3 regions of the Nocardia sp. NPDC046473 genome follow, and region 2 is predicted to be linked to each of the others. Evidence: riboswitches for the same ligand, from Rfam matches in the RefSeq annotation. Region 2 holds a riboswitch; each other region holds the start of a gene.

Region 1 (9,667 bases), on a different contig from region 2:
CGCCTCCACCGCCGCAGGCCGCCTGCCCACCTCGCTCGAATCGAGCACGCACGGGATCGGGCTGCGCGCGGCGATCGCCGAGATCGCGCTCACCAGCCCGCGATCCGAGAGCACCGGCGGGTACACGTTGCGCACCACGTCACGCAGTTCGGCGAGCGCGGCCGTCGCGGTGTCCTGCGCCTTGCGGACCAGCCCGGCCGCCGTCTCGGGATCTTGTTCGCGCAGCTGGTCGGCCAGGCCGAGCTGCATGATCACCGCCGCGATCCTGGCCTGCGCACCGTCGTGCAGGTCGCGTTCGATCCGGCGCAGTTCGGCACCGTGCGCGTCCAACGCGGCGGCCCTGGTCGCGGTCAGCGCGGCGACCCGGTCGGCGAGCACGACGCCCTCGGCAGGTCCGAGCAGCGCGCGGGCCAGCAGCGCCTGCCAGCGCGCCACGAGCGGGATCTGCAGGACCAAGAATCCGACGGGGAACGCGATCAGAAAGCTCAGCGCCGCCCGTGGCCACGAGTTGACCTCGAATCCGTAGCTGGTCAGTTCTCCAGGGGGCACATGCTGCCAAATCGCCGGGGTCACCAGCTGTATGAGCGCGCTTACCGGCAGCGCGGCGGCAATGAGCCCGACGAACATCCCGGTCAGCGCCTGTGCGACCAGCCAGGCGAAGTCGCGGCGATTGGCCGGGTCGGTGAAAACCGTGGTCACCCGTTGCCGCAGCCCACCCGTCAGGGGTTGATAAGCCTCGACGATCGGCTCGCCGAGTTGCTTTGCCGCCCTGCGCCGTTCGAATGACGCCACGGGGCGGACCGCCCGAATCGCATCGGGCAGAGCTGGTATTCCGATACCGATCAAGCAGAATCCGGCGGCGAGCAACAGGCCGATCACCGCGAACAGCGCGGCCACCGACGTCACGACGCCGACCACCAGGTAAACGATCGCACCCGGCAGGCGCCGCAATCGGTCGCGCGCTGCGCGTAGGGCCACCATCACGTTGTTCATGCTGTCAGCCGCGCGGACGCCACCGCGCCCGAGTCCCTCATCGACCCGGGCGCGGTGCCACCGGCTGCGGTCACGCCGAGCCGGAGCCGTCCGTGGATCTACCCGCGGCACCGTCGCGCCCACTATCGCCGTTCGGCGGACTCACCGCCTCCCCGCCGCCGAGCAGCAGCCCGGCCTGTTCCACCACGCGGGCCTCCGCGTCGAGCGCCGAGTTCGACTCGCCGGCCGCCGCGTCCTTGGCCGCCTGGATGCCGCTGACCATGCGCAGCGGCACTTCTCGCCAGAACAGCACGAGGATCAGCGCGAGCAACGCGATACCGGTCGCCGACAGGAACACCGTCGACATGGATTCCGCGAATCCGACCTTGAACGGGCGGGCCAGCTCCGGGCTCAGCTGCTGGATGACCGAGCTGTCCTTCAGCACCGCACCCGCGGCCGAAGTATCCTGCGCGAGCAGGCCTTTCGACAATGCGACATCGGCGGGGTTGCTACTCTGCGCGCCCTCGACCACCGCGTGCTGGAAGGCCGGATCGGCTGCCGCACTGCGCATCTCGTCGGAGATGTTGGGCGTCAGCTGCGCGAACAGGATGGACAGGAACACCGCGACACCGAGCGTGCCGCCGATCTGCCGGAAGAAGGTGGCGGCCGCGGTGGACACGCCCATGTCCTTGGGCGGCAACGCATTCTGCAGCGCCAGGGTGAGCGGCTGCATCAGGTTGCCGAGCCCGAATCCGGTGCACGCCATGAAGATCATCGCGAGCCACAGCGGGGTGTCGGCGGTCAGGAAGTGCAGCAGGAACAGGCCCAGCGTCAGCATGGTCGCGCCGATGATGGTGAAGGTGCGGTAGCGGCCGGTCCGCGAGATCAGCTGGCCGGACACCACCGAACCGGTCATCAGTCCGAGCACCATGGGCAGCATCTGCAGACCCGCCAACGTCGGGCTGGCGCCGCGCACCACCTGCAGGTACTGCGGCAGCAGCGAGATGCCGCCGAACATGCCCGCGCCGACCACGAACGAGATCACCACGCCGAGCGCGAAGGTCTTGTTCTTGAAGATCCGCAGCGGGATCAGCGCCGCGTCACGCAGCGACTTCTCCACGAACACGAAGCCGATCACACCGGCCACACCGATCACATAGCAGGCAATGGAACGCCCACTGGCCCAACCCCATTCGCGACCCTGCTCGGCGACGATGAGCAGCGGCACCAGGCCGACGGCGAGGACGAACACGCCCCACCAGTCCACCCGGTCGGTGGAATGCGGCCGCTTCGGCAGCTTGAGCACCCGGTACACCACCGCGAGCGCGATCAGGCCGATCGGCACGTTCACCAGGAACACCCAGCGCCAGCCGCTCACCCCGAGGATCGTGTCCTGCCCGGCGAGTACGCCGCCGAGCACCGGGCCGATCACGCTGGAGGTGCCGAACACGGCCAGGAAGTAACCCTGGTACTTGGCGCGTTCCCGCGGCCCGACGATATCGCCGAGGATGGTCAGCGCCAGCGACATCAGACCGCCCGCACCGATGCCCTGCACGGCACGGAACGCCGCCAGCTCGTACATCGACTGGGAGATCGTGCACAGCAGCGAGCCGACGATGAAGATCGCGATCGCCAGCATGAAGAACTGCTTGCGGCCGAACATGTCGGACAACTTGCCGTACAGTGGCGTCGCCAGCGTCGCGGTGATCAGGTATGCGGTGGTCGCCCACGCCTGCAACGAGTAGCCGTCGAGGTCGTCGGCGATGGTGCGGATCGCGGTGGACACGATCGTCTGGTCCAATGCCGCGAGCAGCATCCCGAGCATCAAGCCACTCAGGATCACCAGGATCTGGCGATGAGTGAACGCGGGTGGCGCCTCCACCTTCTCAGCGGTAGTCACGACTGCGCCTCGCTGACGCTCGGCTCCATCGTGCCCACGGCGGCTGTGTCTTCGGTTCGCTCGCGTTGCTCGCTCACGTGTCTTTCTCCGTCCCAGTAAAGGTCTGATCCCAGTTGCGGCGCATCGCGGCGATCATCTCGGGTCTGGTGCGCTCGAAGTCGTCGACGAACTGCCGGAGCAGCTCGGCGAACTCGGCCCGGGATTGCGGCGCCCATTCGGCCAGCACCCGGGACAGGTTCTCGTTGCGCCGCCTACGGACCTCTTCGGCGACCGTCCGGCCACGTTCGGTAACGACGAGCACGGTGGCTCGCCCGTCCGCCGGGTCGGCCTGCCGCTCGACCAACTGCTTGCCGACGAGCTGTGCCACCTGACGGCTCACCGTCGACGCGTCCGAGTGCAACGCGTCGGCCAGCGCGCCCGATCGCATCGGACCGTCACAGCACAGCCGAAGCAGTGTGCCGTACGCGGCGGGGTCGAGCCCGTCCTTGGTCCACGTGCCGATCTGGGCCGCCGTACGGTCGCGGATCCGCTGCAATCGGGTGAGCTGCATCGCGATCGTGTCGATCGTTTGCTCGTCCAAACCCTATACCTTTGCTTGCATCAATCAATTAGTTGCGCGATGCAAGTATGCGGACGAGCCTCCTACTGGGGCAAGTGATTTACCGAGCTTTACTTACCCTTGAACTCCGGCGCCCGCTTCTCGAACACCGCTTTGATCGCCTCGGTGAGGTCTTCCGACGGCAGGAACGCGGAGTTCCACGCGGACACGTAGCGCAGCCCGGCGGCCACCTGGTCCTTGTTCCGCTGATCGAGCACGTCCTTCACACCCTGCACCACCAGCGGCGGGTTCGTGGCGATTTCGCGCGCGGTGGCGTGTGCCGCGTCCAGCGCCGCCTCCTGATCCGCGAACACGTCGTTGACCAGGCCGATCTTCTCCGCCCGTGCCGCGTCGATGTCCTTGCCGGTGTAGGCGAGTTCGCGCAGCTGGCCCTCGCCGATGATGCCGGGCAGCCGGTGCAGCGACCCGATGTCGGCGACGATGGCAACCTTCGCCTCGCGCAGGCTGAACTTCGCGTCCGCGCTGGCGTAGCGGATGTCGACGGCGGCGATCAGGTCCAGCCCGCCGCCGATGCACCAGCCGGAGATCGCCGCGATCACCGGCTTGCGGCAATCCGCCACCGCGGTCACCGCCGCCTGCAACTTGCGCAGCTCGACCAGGAACTCGGTGCGCGGCGCGGCGAACGCCTTGTCGGCCATCAGCGGGCCGAACATGCCGCTCATCGCGGGCAGGTCGAGGCCGTACGAGAAGTGCTTGCCCGAGCCGGTGAGCACGATCGCCCGGACCTCAGGGTCGGCGTCGAGGCCATGGAAGATCTCCGGCAGCTCCCGCCAGAAGTCCGGGCCCATCGCATTGCCCTTGCCGGGACCCGTCAATGTCACCTGTGCGACGCGGTCCTTCGTTTCTACGGTGAAAGCCTGCCAATCAGTCATTTGTACAGCGTATCGAGCAGGTGGGAGCCGGGCACTCCGCATCCCGGAATGGGGCACACACGCGACCAGCACGGTGTGGATTTACGAGCGCAGTTCGTGGCCCCGTGAACACGGTGCAGCCACCCGGACGTCAACATCGCGATCGCGCGGCCGGCACCCCTCCCATGTAAACCCTGCGCAAAATCGGTGCGGCGCACTAGGTCCCACCTCACCCTCGGGCGGATCATGAAGGCGGTCAGCAAACCTCAATCATCGAGTCGGAGGCCATCATGCTGATGCATCAAGGAATCGGTCTCGAACGGTTCAACGAAATCTCCCGTGCCCGTGCGATACACGCACTCTTCTCCTGCTGCTGCAATGTCACCTGGGCCGCCAAGCTCGCGGCCGCCCGGCCCTATCCGGATCGGGACGCGCTGCTGGCCGAGGCCGATATCGAGTTGCTCGCGTTGTCCCAGGGCGATCTGGATCGGGCACTCGAAGCAGTTGCGCACGAACAGGTCTCGGGCGGCAGCGTGACCGAGCTCGCGCGGATCACCCGCGCGCGGATCACGCTGATGCTCGGGCCGAGCGAGGGCTATCCGGAATACTGACGCATTATCGAGTAGCCCGGCGCACCATCCGCAATCGCTCTACTCTGGTGGCATGCGCAGGTCGACATTGCCACCGATCGCCTGCCGAGTCGCGGACACCCTCATCGCCCGAGGCCATCACGGTGTCATCGTGACCCAGCCGGCACCAACACCCACCATCGCCGATGCCGCGCGAACCCTCGGCGTCGAGGTGGGTGCCATCACCTCCGCGCTGGTCTTCCTGTTGGACGAGGATCCGGTGCTGCTGCTGGTTTCCGGCGCACACGAGGTCGATCTCGAGTCCACCGGAAAGCGGCTGGAGGGCACGCTCACCCACGCACCGGCCGAGATGGTGCGCGAGGTGACCGGCCAGCCGATCGGCGGCGTCGCCCCGGTAGGCCACCCCACCAACCTCCCCACCTGGGTAGACACCGCCCTCGCCAACCATCGCGAGGTGTGGGCCGCAGGCGGCCACCCGAACACGGTGTTCCGCACCTCATTTCACGAACTGGTGCGAATCACCGCGGGCCTGCCGATAGACGTCGACTGAATTCAGCAGAACTGCTGGCAGCGAATCGGACCACAAGTCACCGCGGGCGTTATAGGCGAGCCGTAGGAACCCCGCGTAGTTTTGGACGGGTGACCGAAGCAGAACGGCCCGCCACGGATATCCAGATCCCTGATGATCTGAGCGGGATCACCGCCGAACAGTTCCGCGCCTCGATGCGCCACTATCCGGCGGGCGTCACCGTTGTCACGCTGAACTCACCGAACGGCCCGATCGGCTTCACCGCGACCTCGTTCGCATCCCTGTCGCTGACGCCGCCGCTCGTGTCCTTCAACATCGCGCACACCTCGTCGAGTCTCACCGCCCTGCTGGACGCCGAATCCGTCGTCATCCATTTCCTCGGCGAACACCAGCACGACCTGGCCCAGCGCTTCGCCCGCACCGCCGCGGACCGCTTCACCGACCGCTCGCTGTGGACCACCCTGGACACCGGTGAACCCGTCCTGCACGGCACCCCCATCTGGCTGCGCGCCACCATCCACCAACTGATCCCGTTGGGCGATCACACCCTCGTCGTCGGCCTGGTAACCCGAGTCCACGACAACACCGACGAAACTCCCGCCGCCGCTCCCCTCCTCTACTACAACGGCCGCTACCACCGCCCCACCAGACTCGGCGACTGAACGCGGTCGCCGGGCCCGGGCGATGTTGCCGGGCTAGTCGACGAGGCAGGGGGCTGCGCCGGTGGGAGATTCGGACGTGAAGGGACGGGTTTCGGGGGTGGGGTTCCAGAGCCCCTGGGTGGTGGCGTAGTTCCAGGCCGGTCCGCCCTCGACGAGCGTGGCAATGGCTTGGATCAGGCGCTCTACGTCGGCGAGGGTGGTGCCGAGGCCGATGCTGGCGCGCAGGGCGCCGTCGAGATCGAGGCGGGCCAGCAGCGGGTGGGCGCAGAAGCGGCCGTCGCGGACGCCGATGCCGTGTTCGGCGGACAGGTAGGCGGCGACGTGGCCGGGAACGAAACCGTCCAGGGTGAAGGCGACGATACCGACGGTGTCGGGGGCGTCGGTCCAGATGCGCAGCAGGTTGACGCCGGGGATGGCCGCGAGTCCGGCGCGCAGTCGGTCGGCGAGCTGGTGTTCGTGCGTGGCGAGCGTGTCGGCGTCGATCTCACAGAGCGCGTCACAGGCGGCGGCGAGGGCGGCGGCGCCGAGCACGTTGGGTGAACCGCCCTCGTGCCGCTGCGGGGCGGGCGCCCATTCGGCGCCGGTGGTGGTGACCTCGCGGACCGCGCCGCCGCCGGCCAGGTACGGCTCGGCGTTGTCGAGCCAGTCGCGGCGGCCGACCAGCACGCCGGCGCCGAACGGCGCGTACAGCTTGTGGCCGGAGCATGCGAGGTAGTCGATACCGGTGTCGCGCAGGCTGATTCGCCGGTGCGGCGCGAGCTGGGCGGCGTCGACGAGGATGCGGGCGCCGCACTGGTGGGCGATGGTGGCCAGTCGCTCCAGCGGCAGCACCTCGCCGGTGACGTTGGAGGCGCCGGTGACCGCGAGCAGCGCGGCGGGCTTGCTACACAGCTCGGCGACCAGGCGCCCGATGGTCTCCTCGACCGTGGCCGCGGCCTGCACGACGCGGCGGCCGTGCTTGGTCCACGGCAGGAAGTTGGCGTGATGTTCGATGTCGAGCACCACGGTGTCGCCCGGGACACAGGACGCGAGCAGGTTCAGCGAGTCGGTGGTGTTGCGAGTGAACACCACCGCCTGGTCGTCGGTCGCGTCGAGGAAGCGGGTCACCGAACCACGGGCGGCTTCGTAGCACTCGGTGGAGATCCGGGAGGCGTAGCCCGCGCCGCGGTGCACGCTCGCGTAGAACGGCAGCAGCTGCTGGATCCGGTCGGTGACCTGGGCCAAGGCGGGCGCGCTCGCCGCGTAGTCGAAGTTGGCGTAGGTGGTTGTCCCGCCTTGGACGAGCGGCACCTGGAGGTCGTCACCGGAAACCCGGGCGAGGGGCGCACAGTTCTGGGTCACAACAGCAGTCATCACGAAATCCCGTCGGCTCTGGGACCCGCAATCAGGTGATTCGTCGAGTCCGCGCTTGCCGCACCCGGTCGGGTGTCAGCCCGGTCGTCACCCGGAGCACCCCACCGCGGAGGAGGGTTGCCGACCAGCAAGCCGGGGCTGAACGCTGGTACTCATGACCTGATCCGAGATTGGCAGACATCCCCCGGCGCTGTCAACTGGTCGGCGGCGCCGCGTGTTCGCCCGGAAATCTCGCGCGCTGGTCACCTCCGGCGGGACCGGTGGAAATCCATTGCTTCTCCGGCGACTTTGCGGTCACATCATGAGGTGTCGCTTTCGCTGCTGTTCAGCTTCGTCGGTCTGTGCGTGCTGCTGGCGCTGACGCCGGGCCCGGATTCGTTTCTCGTGCTGCGGTTCTCGCTGGTAGACGCCCGACCGGGCGTCGCGGCCGCGATCGGGTCGGCGCTGGGCGGGATCCTGTGGGCGGTGGTGGTCGCGGCCGGTGTCGCCACGCTGCTGGAGCAGTCGGCGACCGCGTATCGCGCGCTGAAGCTGATCGGCGGAATCTACTTGGTGTACTTGGGTATTCGCGCGCTGCTCGACCAGTGGCGGCAGCGCAGGACAGGCCGGGAAGCCACCGACGCCGAGGGTCTGGCGCACGCGAGCAGCGGCACCCGCGCATCGGTTCGCTCGGCGTTCACCGCGGGCGTCGTCTCGTGCATGTTCAACCCGAAAGTCGGCCTGTTCTATCTCGCCGTGCTGCCCCAGTTCCTGACCGAGGTCACTTTTGCCAACACCCTCGCCCTCGGCGCCGTCGAATCGAGCATTGCCGCGGTAGCGATGGTGCTCCTGGCCCTGGCCGCCTCTCGCGCGGTCACGCTGCTGCGCCGCCCGAAGCTCCGGGATCGACTCGAACAGGTGAGCGCCGCGATCCTGGCCACCCTCGGCCTCGGCACCGCCGCCTCCGCGGCCTGATCGCCCCTGCTCGAAACGCCCTGAGCTGCAAGATCACCAAGCCCATGTGGGGAATCACACCGGGATGAGCAGCTCGACGCAGCGACCGTCCAGCGAACCCACCGGGTAACCCGCCCACCAGGCGTTGCTTCGGCGCGCCCGACAAAAATCGCCACGACCTGCAACAACCCCGCCCACAGTCCCGCGACCGGGAACCGCGCCGGTGAACAACAAACGTCGACAACCCCGAGTACCGTGGACAACTGGTCACCGTGGCGTTTGCCCACTGGTAACCCAGCTATGACACAAACAACACCAGGGAAGTGCGAGGCAGGTCGAATGGGAGGTGGGCAGGGCGTCATGCTCCAACCACAGGTTGATGTGACGGTGGACCCACTACTTCGGACCGCGCACACGCCACCGGCCCGGACCCTCGTCGACATCCTGACCGCGACCGCGCTGACCCATCCCGACGCCCCCGCCATCGATGACGGCAAGGTGGTGCTCAGCTACCTCGAGCTCGTCGTCGAGATCGAGAAGACCATGGCCCGGCTCGCCACCGCGGGCGTGCGGCCGGGCGACCGGGTCGGCGTGCGGATGCCGTCGGGCTCCAGGGAGCTCTACCTGACCATCCTCGCCGTCCTGTACGCGGGCGCCGCCTATGTGCCGGTCGACGCCGACGACCCGGACGAACGGGCCCAGCTGGTCTTCGGCGAGGCGCAGGTCACCGCGATCGTCACGGCGGCAGGCATCGAGACGACACCGGCGGGTATCCGGGCCGCGACCGACCATCCGGCCGACGCGAGCACCAGCACCCTGCCGACCCCCGCCGACGACGCCTGGATCATCTTCACCTCCGGCTCCACCGGAACGCCGAAAGGTGTTGCGGTGACCCATCGCAACGCCGCCGCGTTCGTGGACGCCGAGGCCAGGCTCTTCCTGCCGGACGCCCCGATCGGCCCCGGCGACCGGGTGCTCGCCGGACTCTCGGTCGCCTTCGACGCCTCCTGCGAGGAAATGTGGCTGGCCTGGCGCAACGGCGCCTGTCTCGTGCCCGCCCCGCGCGACCTGGTCCGCACCGGCGCCGATCTCGGCCCGTGGCTGGTGCGCCGGGAGATCAGCATCGTCTCCACCGTGCCGACGCTGGCCGCCACCTGGCCCGCCGAGGCGCTGGACGCGGTCCGGCTGCTGATCTTCGGCGGCGAGGCGGTACCGCCCGAACTCGCCGAACGCCTTGCCGGAAATGGTGATACGGATC
Region 2 (9,667 bases):
AAGGTGATGGTGACCGAACCGGCCTGATACACCTTGAAGTCGGTGGCGCGGTACTGGTCGCCGAACGCGTGACGGCCGATGATGATCGGCTTGGTCCAGCCGGGCACCAGGCGCGGCACGTTGGAGATGATGATCGGCGCACGGAAAATGGTGCCGCCGAGGATGTTGCGGATGGTGCCGTTGGGCGACCGCCACATCTTCTTCAGGCCGAATTCCTCGACGCGCGCCTCGTCCGGCGTGATGGTGGCGCACTTGACGCCGACGCCGTGGCGCTTGATCGCCTCTGCCGCGTCGACGGTGACCTGGTCGTCCGTCTTATCCCGGTACTCGATGCCCAGGTCGTAGTACTCGAGATTCACATCGAGATACGGGTGGATCAGCTTGTCCTTGATGAACTGCCAGATGATCCGGGTCATCTCGTCGCCGTCGAGTTCGACGACGGTACCTTCAACCTTGATTTTGGACATGGATCTTCGTGTCCTCCTAGGATGGTGCCCTCATTGCACGGCCAGGTGAACACGCTTGTGAGCGGACCCCAGCTGTTCCAACAGACAACGTATATGCCCCGCGTTGTCCGCGAGACGTGTGGTGCAAACAAGACAAGCGTACTGCTGCCGATGATCGTGGTGTGCGGGCAGCCCCCCGAGTGAGAAACCCCACGAACTTACTGACTGGTAGGTCATTCCGCAATTCCCAGGTCGCCCCACCCAACGACCACGGTCCGCGCAGCGCCGAGCTGGCGCTACGCGGACCGAAGGGTATTACTGCGAAATTCAGACGCCGACGTGGACCGGGCGCGCCCCGTCCTCGGCACCCTCGATGAGGTTCGCCGGACGGTCCCGGATCATCAGCGCGATCACCGGGACGGCGGCCAGGAAGAATCCGGCGCCGACGTAGAACGCCACGTCGTAACTGTGGATCGAGGCGCGGGCGATCAGGTTGTCGATCGTGGCGTGACTCTCCGCGTAGGACTTGGCCGTCTGCACCGAGATGGTCGTCAGCAGCGCCGTGCCGACCGCGCCGCCGACCTGCTGCGCCGCGTTGAGCAGCGCACTGGCCACGCCGGAATCCGCCTCCTCGACCTGATGCAGCGCGACAGTCTGCATGCCGACGAACAGCGGGCCCATGCCGAGCGCGATCAGCACCTGCGCGGGCAGCACGCTCGACGCGTAGCTGTCGCCGAAGCCGAGCTGGGCCAGCCACAGCAGGCCGAGCACACCGAGCACCGCACCGGCCACCATCAGCGGACGCGGGCCGAGCTTCGGCAGCAGCGCACTGGTGACACCCGCGGAGATCGCGATACCGGCCGGGAACGGCAGGAACGCGAAACCGGCCTTCAGCGACGAGTAACCCAGGGTGATCTGGAAGTAGTAGCTGAGGAACAGGAACATCGCGAACATGGCGATCGGTACCAGCAGCGCGGCGAGGAACGCGCCACCGCGGTTGATCTCACCCGGAATATGCAGCGGCAGTAGCGGATTGGCCGAGCGCCGTTCGATGACGACGAAGGCGATCAACAGCGCGGCCCCGGCGATGAGCAGCCCGAGGGTGCTGCCGGACAGCCAGCCGTCCTCGGCGGCACGGCTGAAGCCGTAGACGATCGAGATCAGGCCGAGCGTCACGGTGACCGCGCCGGGCACGTCGTAGCCGCCGGTCCGCGGCGTCGGTACGTCCTTGACCACCCACGCCAGCGCGCCGACCAGGGCGAGCAATGCGATCGGGGTGTTCACCAGCAGGCACCAGCGCCACGAGGCGTATTCGGTGAGCGCGCCGCCGGCGATCAGGCCGAGCGCGGCGCCACCGGCCGAGATGCCCGCGAATACGCCGAATGCGGTGGCCCGTTCGCGCGCCTCGGTGAAGGTCACCGACAGCAGCGACAACGCCGCGGGCGCGAGCAACGCCGCGAACGCGCCCTGCAACGCGCGCCCGGCGAACATCTCCGCGCCGTTCTGCGCGAGACCGGCAAGTGCCGACGCGGCGGCGAAGCCGACCAGGCCGATGATGAACATCCGGCGTCGGCCCAGGTAGTCGGCGAGCCGACCGCCGAGCAGCAGCAGGCCGCCGAAGATCAGCGTGTAAGCGGTCAGCATCCACTGCTTGTTGCCGTCGCTGATGCCGAGATCAGCCTGGGCGAAGGGCAGCGAGATGGTCACGATGGTGGCGTCCAGAACCACCATGAGCTGGGCCAATGCGATCACGCCGAGGGCGAACCAGCGCGCCGAGCTGCCTTGTTTTACCGGAACTTCTACCGCTGTCGCAGTCTCGGTCACCGTCGTCTCCTCATCGTAGGAAGTGCTTGGCTATCCTGTCATCAGACGACATTTGGCGTCAAGAGAAAAATGTCGTGATACGACATTTGACGGTTACGGACACGAAAACGCCGGGTTGCGATAAGGTGGGCACATGCTCGAGTCACCGACGCCGACGGGCGCGAAGGCCGCAGCGGAAACCTCTGCGAGCGCCGCAACGACCGCACATCCGGGCCTGCGCGAACGCAAGAAGCAGCAGACCAGGTTGCGGATCATCGAGGTCGGGCTGAACCTGTGCGACACACAGGGTTTCGACGCGACGACGGTCGAGCAGATCGCCAATGCCGCGGACGTCTCGCCGCGCACGATCAACCGGTACTTCGACAGCAAAGAGGACATCGTCCTCGGGCCGGTGCAGGACTTCGGCCAGGCCGTGGCGGAGACGCTGCGCGAGCTTCCGGTCACCGACAACGAACTGGAATCGCTGCGCACGGCATTCCTGCGGGTGATCGATCAAGCCGTCAACGAACCGGGCGGCGGACCGGTCTCGTTCCGGCAATTCCAGCAGATGCAGCGGATCGTGCGCAGCAGTCCGGCGGTCAGCGCGCGCAGCATCGAACACGCCGACAACAAGAACATCGCCATCGCCGCGGTGGTCGCCGAGCGACTCGCCACCACGCCGTGTGCGCTCCCGGTGCGGTTGATCCTCGGCTCCTGGCAGCTCATCGGCCACCTCGCCATGGAGTGCGGTGAGAGCATGTTCGACTACGACGATCTGCACGACGCCGCCACGGCAGGCCGGAACTCGTTCTGCGCGGCCTTCGATGAGTTCGTCCGGGTCTGCGGCGGCGCGCGGACCAGCACTTCCGACTGAGTTCGCGGATAGGTTTCGGCCGTCGCGCGACGGCCGGTTATGATGCCCTGAGGTCATGAGTGCCAGCGCGAAGCCCCGGCTTGCTGGACGGCAACCCTCCAGCAGCGGTGGGGTGCTCCGGGTGATGACCGGGCTCTCGAAGGTCGAGAGCAAGCGCGCTTTCAGGAGGTTCCCGAAATGTGTTGTTGTCCTTCGCCCAAATCTCGATAACCCCCGTAGTTCTGGCGAACAACCTTTTCCTTTGGAGCAAAGCTCATGAGTGATTCCACCGTGCCCGCGGCCGATATCGATCCCACCGCGCAGTGGTCCTTCGAGACCAAGCAGGTGCACGCGGGACAGGCACCGGACAGCACCACCGGTGCCCGGGCCCTGCCCATTTACCAGACCACCTCGTACGCCTTCCGCGACACCGATCACGCCGCCGCGCTGTTCGGCCTCGCCGAGCCGGGCAACATCTACACCCGGATCACGAACCCCACCCAGGACGTCGTCGAGCAGCGCGTCGCCGCGCTCGAAGGCGGTGTCGCCGCACTGCTGCTGGCCTCCGGCCAGGCCGCGGAGACCTTTGCGATCCTGAACCTGGCGTCCTCGGGCGACCACATCGTGTCCAGCCCGCACCTCTACGGCGGCACCTACAACCTCTTCCACTACTCGCTGCCCAAGCTCGGCATCGAGGTGTCCTTCGTCGACGATCCCGACGACCTGGACCAGTGGCGGGCCGCGATCCGGCCGAACACCAAGGCCTTCTACGGCGAGACCATCGCCAACCCGAGCAGCGCCATCTTCGACATTCCCGGCATCGCCGCCATCGCGCACGGGGCCGGGCTGCCGCTGATCGTGGACAACACGGTGGCGACGCCGTATCTGATCCAGCCGCTGGCGCACGGTGCCGACATCGTCGTGCACTCGGCGACCAAGTATCTCGGCGGACACGGCTCGGCGGTGGCCGGCGTGATCGTCGACGGCGGCAATTTCGACTGGACGGTGACCGACGCGCAGGGACAGCCGCGCTTCCCCGGCTTCACCACCCCGGACCCCAGCTACCACGGCGCGGTGTTCGCCGATCTCGGCGCGCCCGCCTTCGCGCTCAAGGCCCGCGTGCAACTGCTGCGCGACCTCGGCTCGGCCATCTCGCCGTTCAACGCGTTCCTGATCAGCCAGGGCATCGAGACGCTGAGCCTGCGGGTCGAGCGGCATGTCGCCAACGCCAAGGCGGTGGCCGAATTCCTGAGCACCCACCCGGACGTCACCAAGGTGATCTACGCGGGGCTGCCGACCTCGCCCTGGTACGAGCGCGCGCAGCAGCTGGCGCCGAAGGGCCCCGGCGCGATCGTCGCCTTCGAGCTGCGCGGCGGTGTCGATGCGGGCAAGAAGTTCGTGGACGGATTAGCCCTGCACAGCCATGTGGCTAACATCGGTGATGTGCGCTCTCTCGTGATTCACCCCGCGTCGACCACGCATTCGCAGCTGACGCCCGACGAGCAACTGCTCGCAGGCGTCACACCGGGCCTGGTCCGTCTGGCGGTGGGGATCGAGGGCATCGAGGACATCCTGAGCGACCTGCGTGCCGGTTTCACGGCGGCGGCGACGTGACGTTGAGTACCGAACCGGGTTTCGCCCGTCCGTCCGGGGTGGCCCTGCCACCCCCGGACGGGCGGCTCGGCATCATCGCTATCGGGGACGTCGAGCTGGAGAGCGGCGCGGTCATTCCGCAGGTGCACCTCGCGGTGCAGCGGTGGGGCGAGCTCTCCGCCACGCTGGACAACGTGGTGCTGGTGGAGCACGCGCTGACCGGCGACTCGCACGTGGTCGGGCATCCGGACGACATCCATCAGCTGCCCGGCTGGTGGGACGGGATGGTCGGGCCGGGCTGTCCGCTCGACACCGACGAGTGGTGCGTGATCGCGACGAACGTGCTCGGCGGCTGCCAGGGCAGCACCGGGCCATCGACCCTCGCGCCGGACGGAAAGCCTTGGGGCGCAAGGTTTCCGGAGATCTCCATCCGCGACCAGGTGGCCGCCGAGGCGGCGCTGATCGACCTGCTCGGCATCGAGCGGCTGGCCGCCGTGGTCGGCGGCTCGATGGGCGGTATGCGGGTGCTCGAGTGGATGGTCGGCGCGCCGGATCGAGTCGGCTCCGCGCTGGTGCTGGCCGTCGGTGCCCGTGCCACCGCCGACCAGATCGGTACGCAGACCACCCAGATCGCGGCGATCAAGGCCGATCCGGACTGGCAGGGCGGCGACTATCACGACACCGACCGCGCGCCGATGACCGGCATGGGCATCGCCCGGCGCATCGCGCACCTGACCTACCGCACCGAGGACGAGCTGGACCACCGGTTCGAGAACGGCGCGCAGGGCGCCGAGGATCCGTGGCGCGGCGGCCGGTACGCGGTGCAGAGCTACCTGGACCATCAGGCCGACAAGCTTTGCGGGCGTTTCGATCCCGGCACCTACGTGCTGCTGACCGAGGCGATGAACCGGCACGATATCGGCCGCGGCCGCGGCGGCGTGCGCGCGGCGCTGGCCGCGACGCCGGTGCCGTGCGTGGTCGGCGGCGTCGACTCCGACCGGCTGTATCCGCTGCGCACGCAGCAGGAACTGGCCGAGGGGTTGCCGGGCTGCGACGGTCTGGAGGTCGTGCACTCGCGCGACGGACACGACGGATTCCTCACCGAGGCAGCTGCGGTGTCGAAGCTGCTGACCGAAACGATGCGGTTGGCTCAGCAGAGCCGTCAGCCTGCCAACTGAATCCACCTCGAGCGCACGAGTTCTCGCCGCGCTGAGGTTTGCGTACCGCGCACCGATTGGCGCGCCGCGCTTGAATCAGCTGGCAATTTCGCAAGCGGCAGGCGAATTGATGCGCGCGGGCCGTATCTACCTGTCGCGCACCAGTTCGCGTGCGGCGCATCATTTCGGCTGCCGCGCATCGATTCGCGGGTTGCGTCCGAAACTGCAGGTGATTTTGTGCGGTCGGCGCTGACTTGCGCGCGACGGTTGCTGGAAGTGCTATGCGCCAACGTCTTTTGGCGGGGTGCCGACCAGGAGACCGACGATGGCGTGGACGAATCCTTGGAGGCGTTCGCGCGGGTATTCGTCGGGCTCGCTGACGGCCAGGCGGCCGAGCATCTCGGCGACCTGTAGCAGTGAGTTGGTGAGCAGGCCGGAATCTACTCCGGCCCAACGGGGTTCGAGTGCGGTGCCGATGCGGACCAGGGCTTCGGCCTGGTCGAAGATGCCGGCTCGGGAATTGCGCAGTGCCTCCCGGTATTCGTCGGGAGCGTTGCCTGGACCGGCGAGGATCAGGCGCCAGCGGGTCGGATTCTCCAGTGCCACACCGACGAACGCCTCGACGGTGGCCGAGGCGGCGACGACCGGGTCGGCGCCCATCAGGTCGGTCGGCAGCGTCGCGGCGACCTGTTCGAGGCCGCGTTCGCGCTCCCGTTCCAGCAGCGCCGCAACGAGTTCGGCGCGGGTCTTGAAAACGGTGTAGAGCACCGGCTTGCCGACGCCCGCCTCCTGGGCGACCGCCTCCATGCTCAGCTCGTGCAGTTCCATCCGGCTGAGCACCGCGAAGGCGGCGTCGAGCAGCTGGGCGCGGCGCTGTTCCGGCGGCAGGCGTGGCGCGTAGCGCCTGCGCGGCTTGTCCGCCGCGGTACGCGATGTCGTCACTGCCGCTGCACCTCCATGCGGTCCATCCTGACAGCATCCCGGTCTCGATCCCGCATCCCGTCCAGCACAAATGCTACGCAACCGTTGTATTCATTGCCAGCAATTGCTACGGTTGCGTTGTATTCACCCCCGGTGCCGGGGCGATCACCGCAAAGGAGCACGTGATGCACTTCGATCCGACCACCCTGCGCCGGGACGACTACGGGTTCTTCGGCCCCGATTCGCCCAGTTGGAAGGTCTGGACCGCGCCGACCGCGGTCATCGGCTTCCAGCGGGCCGTCGTGCTCGAGCACTTCGATCCGTTCCTCACCGCGGCCGTCGCCGACTCGCGCGGCATCTACAGCGATCCGCGCAAGCGCCTCGATCACACCTTCTCCTACTTCCTGATCGCCGCGATCGCCGACGGACGCACCGCCATCCAGGCGGCCGAGCACCTCATGCAGATCCACGCGCCGATGACCGGCATCGAACCGATCAGCGGGAACCGCTACAGCGCGAACAGCCCGGACACCCAGCTGTGGATCCACATCACCGGCTGGCACTCGGTGCTCAAGGCGTACGAAATGTTCGGGCCCGGTCTGACACCGGAAGAGGAGACGCGCTTCTGGCAGGAGTGCGCGATCGCGGCCGAGCTGCAGACCTGCAAGCCGGAGGACGTGCCGCGCTCACGCGAGGAAGTTCGCGCGTACTACGAGCGGGTCCGCCCGCGCCTGTGCACCTCCGAGCGAGCCGAGGAAGGCATGCACCACCTGTTGTGGACCTCGCCGCGCAATGGCGCGGGCATCTCGTATTACATTGGCAGCAGGCTACTTTCACTGGCGTCGGTCTCGACGCTGCCGAAGTGGATGCGCAAGCTCGGGCGTTTCGATCGGTGGGGCATCGTCGATCTCGCGGTCCGGCTGCCCGCCAAGGTGCTGGTCTGGGGATTCAGCCGGTTCAACTCGTTCGGACTGCTGGTCGCGGCACCGTTCATCGCGCCGATGGCGGGGCAGATCCTGAAGGAGCACATCAACGCCGAGCCGCCGACCCGACTGGAGACGGTCAGCCCGACCGAGGCGCGCGCGTTGTACGGCAGTCGATCCGGGCGCGCGGCGCTGGTCGCCGAGCCCGCTTGAGTTTCGGGACTCGCCCGCCGCATCGAGGGGTGCGGCGGGCGGTTCACCGAATTGGTTTCCGCCGCAGCGGAATCTGTGATCCCGGCGCTGGATGACGAAGGCAGGCCCGCGGCAGCGAGCGGCCGAGCGGCGCGCCTGTTCGATCAGGTTGATGTCGGCTTCGATCCAATCACGCAGTGCCGCGATCCGCGCCCGCCGTACCACGCGCCGCTTTCAGCCCGCATCCATGGCAGGCCGCAACGGCGTGTGGAACGCGGAGTTCACCGCGATGTTCAACTCGCGCAACGAGTTCCACGCGCTACGGGAACGCGGGCTACTGCGCGAGAACGCCGTGAAGAACGCGATGACCGCGGCCACCTACGTCATGCTCGCCGCCACCAGCCTCGGCCCCGATGAACGGCTGGGACCCCGACCTGGTCAAGCAGGCCATCGGCATCGGCGACCGCGATGAGTTGGCCATCGCGGTGTTGGTCGCCGTGGGTTACAGCGATATCACCCCGCCGCACCCGGGTCGCCACCCTCGCGATCGGGCGGTATTCACGGAGCAGTACGCGGCAGACCCCTTGCGCACCAACGGTTACCGGATGGGCTAGCCGACACCGAGGGTGTTGATGGTGGCGGCGATGAAGACGATGGCGGAGCCGAGCAGGGTCAGTGCGCCGACGTCGAAGGGCTTGCTACGCACGGCGAGCAGACCCACCCGCGCGGTCGGCAGGCACAGACGGAACGCCGCGGCGAGCAAGGTCGCGCCGCCGAAGAACAGCGCGCCGCGGCGCCACCGATCCTGGGCCACGAACACGATCGCCACCACGATGACGAGCGTCACGACGACCATCGGCAGGTGGCAGCGCAGGAACTGGGAGCCCAGGTTGCTGCCTGCCCGCTGGTCCGCGGTGGTCGTATCGGCATCGGTCACCCCCCGATTCTTACAGACTCCCCCACTCCGCGCCGTCGACAGGCTCACTCGGCGACGGCCGCTTGTCGCGCAAGGGTTTCGACGCCCAAATCTCTACTACAGAACGTAGTTTGAATGTAGAGTCGAATGATCCGATTCAGGAGGGTGGGGTAGATGAGAGCTTTGACACGGATTCGGCACTACGTGAAGGCAGTGCGGCAGGCGAAGCGGAACCGGTCCGATCTGGCCGGTTGGTTGCTGCGCCGACCACAAATCTTGTTCAGCACCATGATGTTCGAGTCCGCGCTGCTGTTCGCCAACCGACTGGACCCGAAACTCAAAGAGCTGGCCGAGCTGAAGACCGCGGGCCTGGTGAACTGCGAGTTCTGCCTGGACATCGGCTCCGCGCTGGCCCAGTCCGCCGGCCTCACCGAGCAACAACTCGCCGACCTGCCGCGCTACCGAACCAGCGACGCCTACACCGACCTGGAAAAACTCGTCATCGCCTTCGCCGAAGCCATGACCGCCACCCCGGCGGTGGACCTCGAAGACCTGCGCACCACCTTGCTGACCCACCTGTCGAAATCCCAACTCGCCGAACTGGCGGCCACCATCGCCTGGGAAAACCAGCGCGCCCGCCTCAATCAGGGCCTGGGCGTCCGACCGACCGGCATGGCCGAGGGCGGAATGTGCGCACTGCCGGAGCGCCCGGCGAAGTAGCTCGGACTCCTACATCGGCCACAGGCAAACAACGGGGACGGCTATCCAGTTGACGATCACGCCGACCCACACCAGACCCACGGCAATATTGACTCCTGGAACAAGGAGCGCGGGGAGAGTCAAAAGCATGAGGATGGTGCCTA
Region 3 (9,667 bases), on a different contig from region 2:
CCTCCACCTATGCCCTGCTGCGTGAGAACGGCTACCTGATCAGCCGCCAGGGCTCGCGCAGCACCGTCGCCCTGCCGCGCGACGTGCAGCACGACGGCAGCAAGCCGGCCAGGAGCATCCTGGCGATGATGGCGTCCTCGGAGCTGCCGACCATCGACATGACCTATGCCGCGATGGCCGCGCCGCTGGAGATGCAGGAGGCGTATTCGGTTGCGCTGGAAGGGCTGCCGACCTACCTCGGCACGCACGGCATGGATCCGGTCGGCGTGCTCACGCTGCGCGAGGCGATCGCGCGCCGCTTCACCGAGCGCGGCCTGCCCACCGAACCGGACCAGATCCTGGTCACCCTCGGCGCCCAGCACGGTCTGCGCCTGCTGCTGAATGTGCTCACCGCGCCCGCGGCCCGGGTGCTCATCGACCACCCCACCTACCCGAACGCCATCGAGGCGATCCGCGATGTCGGTGCCAGGCCGGTGCCGGTGCCGCTGCGCCCCGAGCATCCGGACAAGAGCTGGGATCTGGACGGAATCCGCAGTGCCGCAAGGCAAACCGCGGCGACCCTGGCCTACCTGGTGCCCGACTTCAACAACCCGACCGGCCTGCTGCTCGACGCGGAGGGCCGCGCGGAACTGGCCGCCATCGCCAGGGAAACCAGGATGACCGTGGTGATCGACGAGTCGATGGGCGATCTGCACCTGTCCGGTGCGCAGCAACCGCCGGTGGCCGCGTTCGCCAAGGGCAACGAGATCGTCACCATCGGCTCGGCCTCGAAGTCCTTCTGGGGCGGCCTGCGGGTCGGCTGGATCCGCACCAACCAACCCCTGATCACGAAGCTGCTCGGCATCCGCTCCACGGTCGACCTCGGCACCCCGGTGATGGACCAGCTGGCCACCGTGCACCTGCTCGCCAATGCGGGCCCCATCCTCGACCGTCGCCGCGATCAGCTGCGCGCCCAACGGGCCGCGTTGTTCGAGGCCGTCGCCGAGGAGCTGCCGGATTGGCGCCTCGGTTACGGCGCGGGCGGCATGTCGGTGTGGGCGCAGCTGCCCGCGCCCGTCTCCACCGCGTTGGCCGCCACCGCGCCCAACCACGGCGTATTGCTTGCCGCCGGACCGAGATTCGGCGTCCAGGGCGCGTTCGAACGGTTCATCCGCTTGCCTTTCACCCATCAGGAACCCGACCTCCGGTTGGCGGTCAAGGCGATCGCCGCCGCCTACGAGGCGCTGACGCCGCGCGCCGCCGACGCGCTCCAGCCGCTCACCTGCTACTGATGTCGTTGCGCCGCATGGGCCAACGCTGGCCGAAAGTCAGTCCGCCCAAACGGATTCGATCGGAGTCGCTTCGTTCGGCGGCGGGGTCGGGATGCCGTTCGGGGTACGGGAGAAGCGGGGCGCCGGGGCGTGCTGGGTGATGTTGTCGACCTCGATCAACGAGCCGCGGGCCGTGATGTGCTCGTTCTTCGTGGCTTCCTCGAAGGTGAGAACCGGGGAGACGCACGCGTCGGTGCCGACGAAGATCTCCGCCCACTCGTCGCGCGTCTTGGTCAGGAAGCGTTCCGTGAACAGCTTTTTCAGCGTTTCCTGGCCCGCCGGATCGAGCTGGAAGGGCAGGCCCTGCGGGTCGATGTTCAGGCCCGCGAGCAGCTGCGCGTAGAACTGCGGCTCGATCGAGCCGACCGCCATGTACTTGCCGTCGGCGGTTTCGTAGGTGTCGTAGAACGACATTCCGGTGTCGAGCAGGTTCACCCCGCGCTCGTCGGACCACGCGCCGTAGCCGCGCATGCCCCAGATCATGTGCGAAAGAGCAAGGGCGCCATCGACCATCGCGGCATCGACGACCTGCCCCTTGCCGGAGGTCTGCCGCTCGACCAGCGCGGCGAGCAGCCCGAACACCAGGAACATCGAGCCGCCGCCGAAATCACCGACCATGTTCAACGGCGGCACCGGGCGCTCACCCTTGCGGCCGATCGCGTGCAGCACGCCGGTGAGGGAGATGTAGTTGATGTCGTGTCCGGCGCGATCGGCAAGCGGGCCCTCCTGGCCCCAGCCGGTCATCCGGCCGTAGACCAGGCGCGGGTTGCGCGCGAGCGCGTCGTCCGGGCCGAGCCCCATCCGTTCGGTCACGCCGGGCCGGAAGCCTTCGATGAGCACGTCCGCCTTCTCGATCAGCCCGAGCACCTTCGCGATGTCGGCCGGGTCCTTGAGGTTGGCCTCGACGATGGTCCGCCCGCGCTGCTGCGGCCGGTCGAACCCGCCGGGGATCTGCCCGGCACGCTGGATCCGCACCACGTCGGCGCCCAGATCGGCCAGCAGCAGCGCGGCGTGCGGGCCGGGGCCGATGCCGGCCAGCTCGATGACCTTGATGCCCGCGAGCGGGCCTTTGACGGCGGTGGATGGAGTGCTCACGCCCTACCTCGGTTCGTCGTTGATCCAGCGCACCGGCGGCCCGGCGCTGTATTGACAGTATGACAATAACGTCGAGTCGTTCTCTCGCGCCCTGCGCTGTGCACCGGCCAACCGGGTAGGTCACAATCCCAGCAGCGCGGTAACCGAGCCGGCGCGGTGAGGGTGGAGTCATGAGAGAGCGCGCCACGCGCATGACGGAACCGAGCGTCTGCGAGGTGGGATTGTGAGTGCCGGGGGCGAGGTCGTCGTCGGCCTGGTTGTTCTCGTCGGCCTGCTCGGCATCATCGTCCCGATCCTGCCCGGCGTCATCCTGATCTTCGGCGCAATCGCGGTGTGGGCCTTCATGACCGGCGGCGCCACCGCCTGGATCGTCTTCGCCATCAGCACCGCCTTGCTCGTGCTTTCCGGCGTCATCAAATACACCTGGCCCGGCCGGAAGATGAAGGACGCGGGCGTCGCCAACCGATCCTTGATCCTCGGCGCGGTACTCGGCATCATCGGTTTCTTCGTCATCCCCGTGGTCGGCCTGTTCGTAGGCTTCGTCCTCGGTGTCTACCTCTCCGAACTCCAACGTCTCCGCGTCGGCCAACAAGCTTGGCAGTCAACGGTTCACGCGCTCAAAGGCGTCGGCCTGTCGATGCTCATCGAACTGCTGGGCGCGCTACTCGCCACCGGAGTCTGGGTTATCGGCGCAATCGTCGCCTGACCGAGCGTTATTCGATGATGGGCAGCGGGATGGTGTCTGCCACTTCGAGTTTCGGGAGGCGGTCGCGGCGGATGGGGATGGTCGGCTGCTCGGTGGTGTACATGGGCAGCGTGGGGGCCGGGTCGGCCGGCAGCGGGCGGACCCGGGCCGGGAGGCGGTAGAACGCGCGGGCGTTGTCCTCCAGGACGGCGAACATGTCGGTGCCGACCACATCGCAGATGAGATCGACATCGGAATCCTGGAAGGGACGACCCGCGCGGGTGCCGGGCAGGTCGGTGCCGAACATCAGCGCCTCCGGATTGACCGCGTGGATGCGCCGCAGCGTGTCCGGCACGCTCATCGCGACCCGGCCGAAACCCGTCGCCTTCACCCTGGCCCCGCGATCGACCAGATCCAGCAGGTAGGGCAGGCCCTCGTCGGACATGCCGAGGTGGTCGATACAGAACACCGGCAGCTTCGAGATCACCGGTTGCAGCGACGCGAGCATCTGCCCGTCGATGTACACCTCGACATGCCAGCCGACCAGTTCATGAGCGCGCAGCGCCTGCAGCGTCATGCCGGTGATGTCGGCGGCGGCCCGCTTCAGGTTGAAGCGCAGGCCGCGGATGCCGATCCGGTCCAGTTCGATGATCTCGTCGTCGGTGGCGTCCAGGTCGAGCCTGGTGACGCCGACCCAGCCCTCGCCCAGCTCGGCGAGGGCCGCCTTCAGATACGTCTGGTCGGTGCCCTGGAAGGACCCGCTGACCACGGCGCCACCACCGACATCGAAGCGCGACATGCGCTTTCGATAGTCGGCGATGGTGAAGGAGCCGGGCAGGTAGCCCTCGTTCTCGAACCGCGGGAACCGCGGATCGAAGATGTGGAGATGGGCATCGAACACCTGTACAGAATGCCTCAGTGCGAGTTTTTCTGCTGTCGCGGAGGTAACAAGCGGGTCGCTCAGACCTTGTGCGGCTCGCTGGCCCGCAGCATGTCTTCGCGCTCGACCACCTTGACGCGCTCGCGGCCCTCCGGCTCGCCGAGCGAGCGCTCGTGCGCGTCCAGGCGGTACCAGCCCTGCCAGGTGGTGAACGGGATGCCCTTGCCCTCCAGGAAGGTGGTGACGGCGTCGAGCTCCGGCTGCGCGGCCGGGGTGAAGTTCGCGCTGTCGTCGAGCAGGCAGGCCACCGTTTCGTTGGCGTCGCCCTTGGTGTGGCCGATCAGGCCGACCGGGCCGCGCTTGATCCAGCCGGTGACGTAGGTGGCAGGCACGTAGCGGTCGGCGCCGTCGGCGTTCTCGTCGCCGATCACCCGGCCCGCCTCGTTGGGCACGGTGCCTGCTTGATCGTCGAACGGCAGGTTGGTCAGGTTCTGCGACAGGTAGCCGACGGCGCGGTAGACCGCCTGCACATCCCATTCCTTGAAGGTGCCGGTGCCCTTGACGTTGCCGGTGCCGTCGAGCTGGGTGCGCTCGGTGCGCAGGCCGACGACCTTGCCGTCCTCGCCGAGGATCTCCGCGGGCGACTCGAAGAAGTGCAGGAACAGCTTGTGCGGGCGGTTGCCGACGTCGCGAATCGCCCACTGCTCGAGCGTGTTCGCGATCATGTCGACCTGCTTGGAGTGGCGGCGCGCGGCCTCGGAGCCCTCGTCGTAGTCGATGTCCTCGGGATCGACGATGACCTCGATGGTCGGCGAATGGTCCAGCTCGCGCAGTTCCAGCGGGGTGAACTTGGCCTGCGCCGGGCCGCGGCGACCGAACACGTGCACCTCGAGCGCCTTGTTGGCCTTGAGGCCCGCGTAGACGTTCGGCGGGATCTCGGTCGGCAGCAGCTCGTCACCGGTCTTGGCCAGCACGCGGGCCACGTCGAGCGCGACGTTGCCGACGCCGAGCACGGCGACCTTCTCCGCGTCCAGCGGCCAGGTGCGCGGCACGTCCGGGTGGCCGTCGTACCAGGACACGAAGTCGGCCGCGCCGTAGGAGCCGTCCAGGCCGATGCCGGGGATGCCGAGTGCGCGGTCGGCGTTGGCGCCGGTGGAGAAGATGACCGCGTCATAGAAGGTGCGCAGGTCGTCGAGGGTGATGTCGGTGCCGTAGTCGATATTGCCGAGCAGGCGCACCTGCGGCTTGTCGAGGACCTTGTGCAGGGCGGTGATGATGCCCTTGATGCGCGGATGGTCCGGCGCGACGCCGTAGCGGATCAGCCCGAACGGCGCGGGCATGCGCTCGAACAGATCGATGCTGACCTCGGCATCGGACTTCATCAGCGCGTCGGCGGCATAAATCCCGGCCGGTCCCGCGCCCACGATGGCGATGCGGAGCGGGCGGTTAGCTGCACTCTGTTCGGTCATCTTTTACGCGCACCCTTTTGGTCGAGAACTAATTAACGGCGTCTTCCTTAGCCTAGGCTAAGTTACGCGCTGGCTGGTTGCACCTGGCGGCGCGGACGCTGGAGTTGTCGGCTCGTGGCCACTCCAGCCGCGGCTATGACAGCAGGCCGCAGTCTCGCGATTCTATCGGTGGTTGGCGGGGCGGGCCTCGGCGGTGCGTGAACTGAATGGATGCCATCGACGTCTGCTATCCGGGCTACCCGATCTCGCGACGTCGATTCCCCGCGCGGCGCAACGGCCTTCGTCATCGACGGCCACCCGGGGCGGGGGCGCGCATCGGATATCCCTGCCGACCAGGGATCATCGTCGTATGAGCGATCAGGAGTCACCCGCGCAGGACGAAGTCATCACGGTCGATCAGACCGACAAGCGTTCCGTGGCACCGTTCGTCGCCGCGGCCGTCCTCGCGGTCATCGTGCTCGGTGCGATCATCATCGGCGGTGTCGTGTCGCCCGCTGAGAAAAATGTCACAGAATCGGACCGGATCACCGCCGCGGTGCGCAACTTCGTCGAGGGGTCGAACACCACCGATCTGGTGCCCCCACCAGGCACGGGCTGCCAGGGCTTCGACCCGAAACGCTCCCCACTCGCCGGGCGCTCCGGCGGCGGAAAGACCGTGGAAATCACCAAACTCGACGATCCGAAGATGGACGGCGATCGGGCGAAGGCGACGGTCACCACCAAGGTCGACGGCACCGAGGCGACCGCGACCTGGAATCTGACCAGATCCGGCGACAAATGGTTGGTCTGTAATTGAGCATTCTCATACCGTGAGCAGCCATTTGACAGGGCGACCCTAGTCCAGGCAATCTCAGCAGAAGGTCATGAGAACCAGTGCTAAGCCCCGGCAATACTGGTCGGCAACCCTCCTCCGCGGTGGGGTGCTCCGGGTGACGACCTGGCCGCGCGTCAAACCCGAGCGCGGCAAGTGCGGATTCTAGGAGGGTCCAGATGAGTTATGCCGGTGACATCACCCCGCAGCAGGCTTGGGATCTGTTGCGAGACAACCCCGAAGCCGTCTTGGTCGACGTGCGTACCGAGGCCGAGTGGAAGTTCGTCGGCGTGCCCGACACCAGTTCGATCGAGCGCCCGACGGTACTGATCGAGTGGGTCGACTCGACCGGCACGCGCAACGGCGAGTTCACCGAGCAGCTGGTCACGGCGCTCGACGGGCACAACCCGGAGGCACCGGTGATCTTCCTGTGCCGCTCGGGGCAGCGCTCCATCGGCGCGGCGATCGCCGCGACCCAGGCCGGGTTCGGCACCTCGTACAACGTGCTCGAGGGCTTCGAAGGCCCGGTCGACGCGGACGGACATCGCGGCGGCGCCGGCTGGCGTGCCCTCGGCTTGCCTTGGCGGCAGTCATGAGTACGTGCTGTAGGTCCACATTCGAACGGCCGGAATGTGCGCGCCCCGAGCTGTGGTCGCGCACATTCGAAGGGCCGGAGTTTGCGTGCCCCGAAGGGCGGTCACGCAGCTACGGGAGGCAGTCGTGATTACCGGTGGTGCGTTCGACAAGCCGCTGCCGGAGGGCGTCGGTCCCGCGACGCTGGGGGTGCGAGGAGGGTTGCGGCGCTCCGGTTTCGAGGAAACCTCCGAGGCGCTGTACCTGACCTCCGGCTTCGTCTACGAGAGTGCGGAGGCCGCCGAGGCCGCGTTCACCGGCGACGTGGAGCATTTCGTCTACTCCCGTTACGGCAACCCGACGGTGGCCATGTTCGAGGAGCGGATGCGGCTGCTCGACGGCGCCGAGGCGTGTTTCGCCACCGCGAGCGGAATGTCCGCGGTATTCACCGCGTTGGGCGCGCTGCTCGGTGCCGGTGATCGACTTGTGGCCGCGCGCAGCCTGTTCGGGTCCTGCTTCGTGGTGTGCAACGAGATCCTGCCGCGCTGGGGCATCGAGACCGTCTTCGTCGACGGCGAGGATCTGGATCAGTGGGAGCAGGCGCTGTCGGTGCCCACCCAGGCGGTGTTCTTCGAGACTCCGGCCAACCCCATGCAGACCCTCGTCGACGTGCGCCGGGTCACCGAACTCGCGCACGCCGCGGGCGCGAAGGTGGTGCTGGACAACGTCTTTGCCACCCCGCTGCTGCAGCGCGGTTTCGAACTCGGTGCCGACGTGGTCGTCTATTCGGGCACCAAGCACATCGACGGCCAGGGCCGCGTGCTCGGCGGCGCGATCCTGGGCGCGAAGGACTACATCGACGGCCCGGTGAAAACCCTGATGCGCCATACCGGTCCGGCGCTGAGCCCGTTCAACGCGTGGACGCTGCTCAAGGGTTTGGAGACAATGCCACTGCGCGTTCGGCATTCGACCGAATCCGCCCTGCGCATCGCCCGCTTCCTGGAGACCAACAAGTCGGTCAGCTGGGTGAAATACCCCTTCCTGGAATCACATCCGCAGCACGACCTGGCCACCAGCCAGATGAGCGCCGGCGGCACCGTCGTCACCTTCGAACTGAACGCTCCGGCGCACGAGGCCAAGAAGCGCGCCTTCGAAGTCCTCAACCGCCTGCGCATCATCGACATCTCCAACAACCTCGGCGACGCCAAGTCCCTGATCACCCACCCCGCCACCACAACCCACCGCGCGATGGGCCCCGAAGGCCGAGCCACCATCGGCCTATCCGACGGCGTCGTCCGCATCTCCATCGGCCTAGAGGACGTAGAAGACCTCCTCGCCGACCTCGACCACGCCCTGAGCTAGGGAGTCTGCACAGACCCTCCGTACCCCGCACAGCAGTTAGAGCCGTTGTGAGGAGTACGGAGGGTCTGTGCGCACATGCCAGCCGCCGCTTTGGTCGGTTCTGCGGCCGATTTCGGCTGCGCGGGTTAGGTGCGCGAGCCAATTGTGGGGGGAGTTCAGGTCGCGCCAGGTCCAGCGGACGACTAGCCAGCCGAGTGCGCGGAGTGCGTCCTCGCGGGCTTTCTCTGCGATCACGACGTCCTCGGGTGGTCGATCGCCGACAAGGGAGCCGCGGTATTTCACCAGGCCATCGAATTCGCCGATGACACCGAACTCCGGGAACAGGAAATCGACTCGTGCGACGATCTTGCCTGTCGCCGTGGTGATCCGAGCTTGCAGGGTGGGGTCAGGGAAGTGCGCGGCGCGCAACGCTACTCGGCTGCGCGATTCGCCGACACTCTCGGACCTGCCGTCGAGGAAGGCCACCACCCGCCGCGCCGCTGGATTCCCCGGCCGTCCCTCGGCACGTGCGAGCTCAGCGAGCAGCTCGTCGCGGGTTGTTTTGCCGGAGTGCAACGCATGATCACCGACGACGACGGCCTGCTCGAACGGAACGGACCTGGCGAGGTCGATGACGGTTCGCGCCACACTGGTGACGCGGAGGGGCCCGACCTGCACAATCTCATCGGGATCGATCCGCATCGAGTGCAACGCCACTTGCCGAGTCACCCTGCCACCGCTGCGGCGAGCACGTATGAGCTGAACGCGCGCCAACGAGATTGCCCAGCAAGATAATTCGTGCACAATCGCCGCCGAGACATGACTGACCACCGCCTCGGCACTCGATGCCTCGGCCACCGCATGCACCAACATCAGATGCCGATGTTCAGCAGACATGGCCTGCCCCGAACCGGCGGCGACATAGGACCCGCGCCGAACCCGCTGCCACGCAATCCCACGCAACTCTCGATCAGTAAAGCCACCCGCAAGCGCATCCCGCCGCGCAATGGGAACAGGAACATCCATGCCAACCATCCTCGGCACCGAGCCCACCCACCACCACCGCCAACCCCCGAATTGTGGATAAGTCCCGCCTGTGGAGAGGGTCGTTGGGGGTGTCACAGAGAATCGACACCCCTCACAGCAGCTGTAACTGCTGTGAGGGGTGTGCAGGGTCTGTGAGTCAGGCGAGTGCGCGCAGGCGGGGGGCGAGGTCGCGCTGGAAGAGGTCGAGGAAGCGGCGTTGGTCGTGGCCGGGGGCGTGGAAGACCAGGTGGTTGAGGCCGGCGTCGAGGTAGGGCTTGATTAGGTCGACGGTTTGGTCGGGGTCGCTGGCTACGATCCAGCGCTTGGCGATCTGTTCGATCGGGAGGGCGTCGGCGGCGGCTTCCATTTCGATCGGGTCGGTGATGCTGTGCTTCTGTTCGGGGGTGAGGCTCAGGGGGGCCCAGAAGCGGGTGTTCTCCAGTGCCAGTTCGGGATCGGTGTCGTAGGAGATCTTGA

Evidence for each region. Region 2 has a riboswitch for S-adenosylmethionine ahead of ABZ942_RS26610 (bifunctional o-acetylhomoserine/o-acetylserine sulfhydrylase). Riboswitches for the same ligand answer to the same signal wherever they lie in the genome.
Region 1: linked by a shared signal. The riboswitch ahead of ABZ942_RS06935 (aminotransferase class V-fold PLP-dependent enzyme) and the one ahead of ABZ942_RS26610 (bifunctional o-acetylhomoserine/o-acetylserine sulfhydrylase) in region 2 are both predicted to bind S-adenosylmethionine.
Region 3: linked by a shared signal. The riboswitch ahead of ABZ942_RS22565 (rhodanese-like domain-containing protein) and the one ahead of ABZ942_RS26610 (bifunctional o-acetylhomoserine/o-acetylserine sulfhydrylase) in region 2 are both predicted to bind S-adenosylmethionine.

The regions. Positions count from the first base shown of each region.
Region 1 covers NZ_JBEYZJ010000002.1:293,974-303,640, forward strand. Annotated here, with positions in the region: gene ABZ942_RS06900 (sensor domain-containing protein) at 1-993, opposite strand, end outside; gene ABZ942_RS06905 (MDR family MFS transporter) at 1,064-2,872, opposite strand; gene ABZ942_RS06910 (MarR family transcriptional regulator) at 2,946-3,452, opposite strand; gene ABZ942_RS06915 (crotonase/enoyl-CoA hydratase family protein) at 3,542-4,363, opposite strand; gene ABZ942_RS06920 (2-oxo-4-hydroxy-4-carboxy-5-ureidoimidazoline decarboxylase) at 4,633-4,953, shown strand; gene ABZ942_RS06925 (YbaK/EbsC family protein) at 5,006-5,482, shown strand; gene ABZ942_RS06930 (flavin reductase family protein) at 5,572-6,123, shown strand; gene ABZ942_RS06935 (aminotransferase class V-fold PLP-dependent enzyme) at 6,157-7,476, opposite strand; SAM riboswitch class IV at 7,523-7,636, opposite strand; gene ABZ942_RS06940 (LysE family translocator) at 7,783-8,430, shown strand; gene ABZ942_RS06945 (Pls/PosA family non-ribosomal peptide synthetase) at 8,770-9,667, shown strand, end outside.
Region 2 covers NZ_JBEYZJ010000007.1:397,795-407,461, reverse strand. Annotated here, with positions in the region: gene ABZ942_RS26625 (NADP-dependent isocitrate dehydrogenase) at 1-467, opposite strand, end outside; gene ABZ942_RS26620 (MFS transporter) at 774-2,270, opposite strand; gene ABZ942_RS26615 (TetR family transcriptional regulator) at 2,404-3,123, shown strand; SAM riboswitch class IV at 3,175-3,285, shown strand; gene ABZ942_RS26610 (bifunctional o-acetylhomoserine/o-acetylserine sulfhydrylase) at 3,379-4,716, shown strand; gene ABZ942_RS26605 (homoserine O-acetyltransferase) at 4,755-5,873, shown strand; gene ABZ942_RS26600 (TetR/AcrR family transcriptional regulator) at 6,132-6,794, opposite strand; gene ABZ942_RS26595 (oxygenase MpaB family protein) at 6,959-7,909, shown strand; gene ABZ942_RS26590 (hypothetical protein) at 8,123-8,266, opposite strand; gene ABZ942_RS26585 (hypothetical protein) at 8,302-8,502, shown strand; gene ABZ942_RS26580 (DUF3017 domain-containing protein) at 8,499-8,744, opposite strand; gene ABZ942_RS26575 (carboxymuconolactone decarboxylase family protein) at 8,979-9,524, shown strand; gene ABZ942_RS26570 (hypothetical protein) at 9,534-9,667, opposite strand, start outside.
Region 3 covers NZ_JBEYZJ010000006.1:228,956-238,622, forward strand. Annotated here, with positions in the region: gene ABZ942_RS22535 (PLP-dependent aminotransferase family protein) at 1-1,271, shown strand, start outside; gene ABZ942_RS22540 (CaiB/BaiF CoA-transferase family protein) at 1,308-2,405, opposite strand; gene ABZ942_RS22545 (DUF456 domain-containing protein) at 2,629-3,111, shown strand; gene ABZ942_RS22550 (amidohydrolase family protein) at 3,119-3,991, opposite strand; gene ABZ942_RS22555 (FAD-dependent oxidoreductase) at 4,051-5,439, opposite strand; gene ABZ942_RS22560 (hypothetical protein) at 5,789-6,235, shown strand; SAM riboswitch class IV at 6,299-6,415, shown strand; gene ABZ942_RS22565 (rhodanese-like domain-containing protein) at 6,430-6,846, shown strand; gene ABZ942_RS22570 (O-succinylhomoserine sulfhydrylase) at 6,971-8,185, shown strand; gene ABZ942_RS22575 (hypothetical protein) at 8,222-8,893, opposite strand; gene fgd (glucose-6-phosphate dehydrogenase (coenzyme-F420)) at 9,348-9,667, opposite strand, start outside.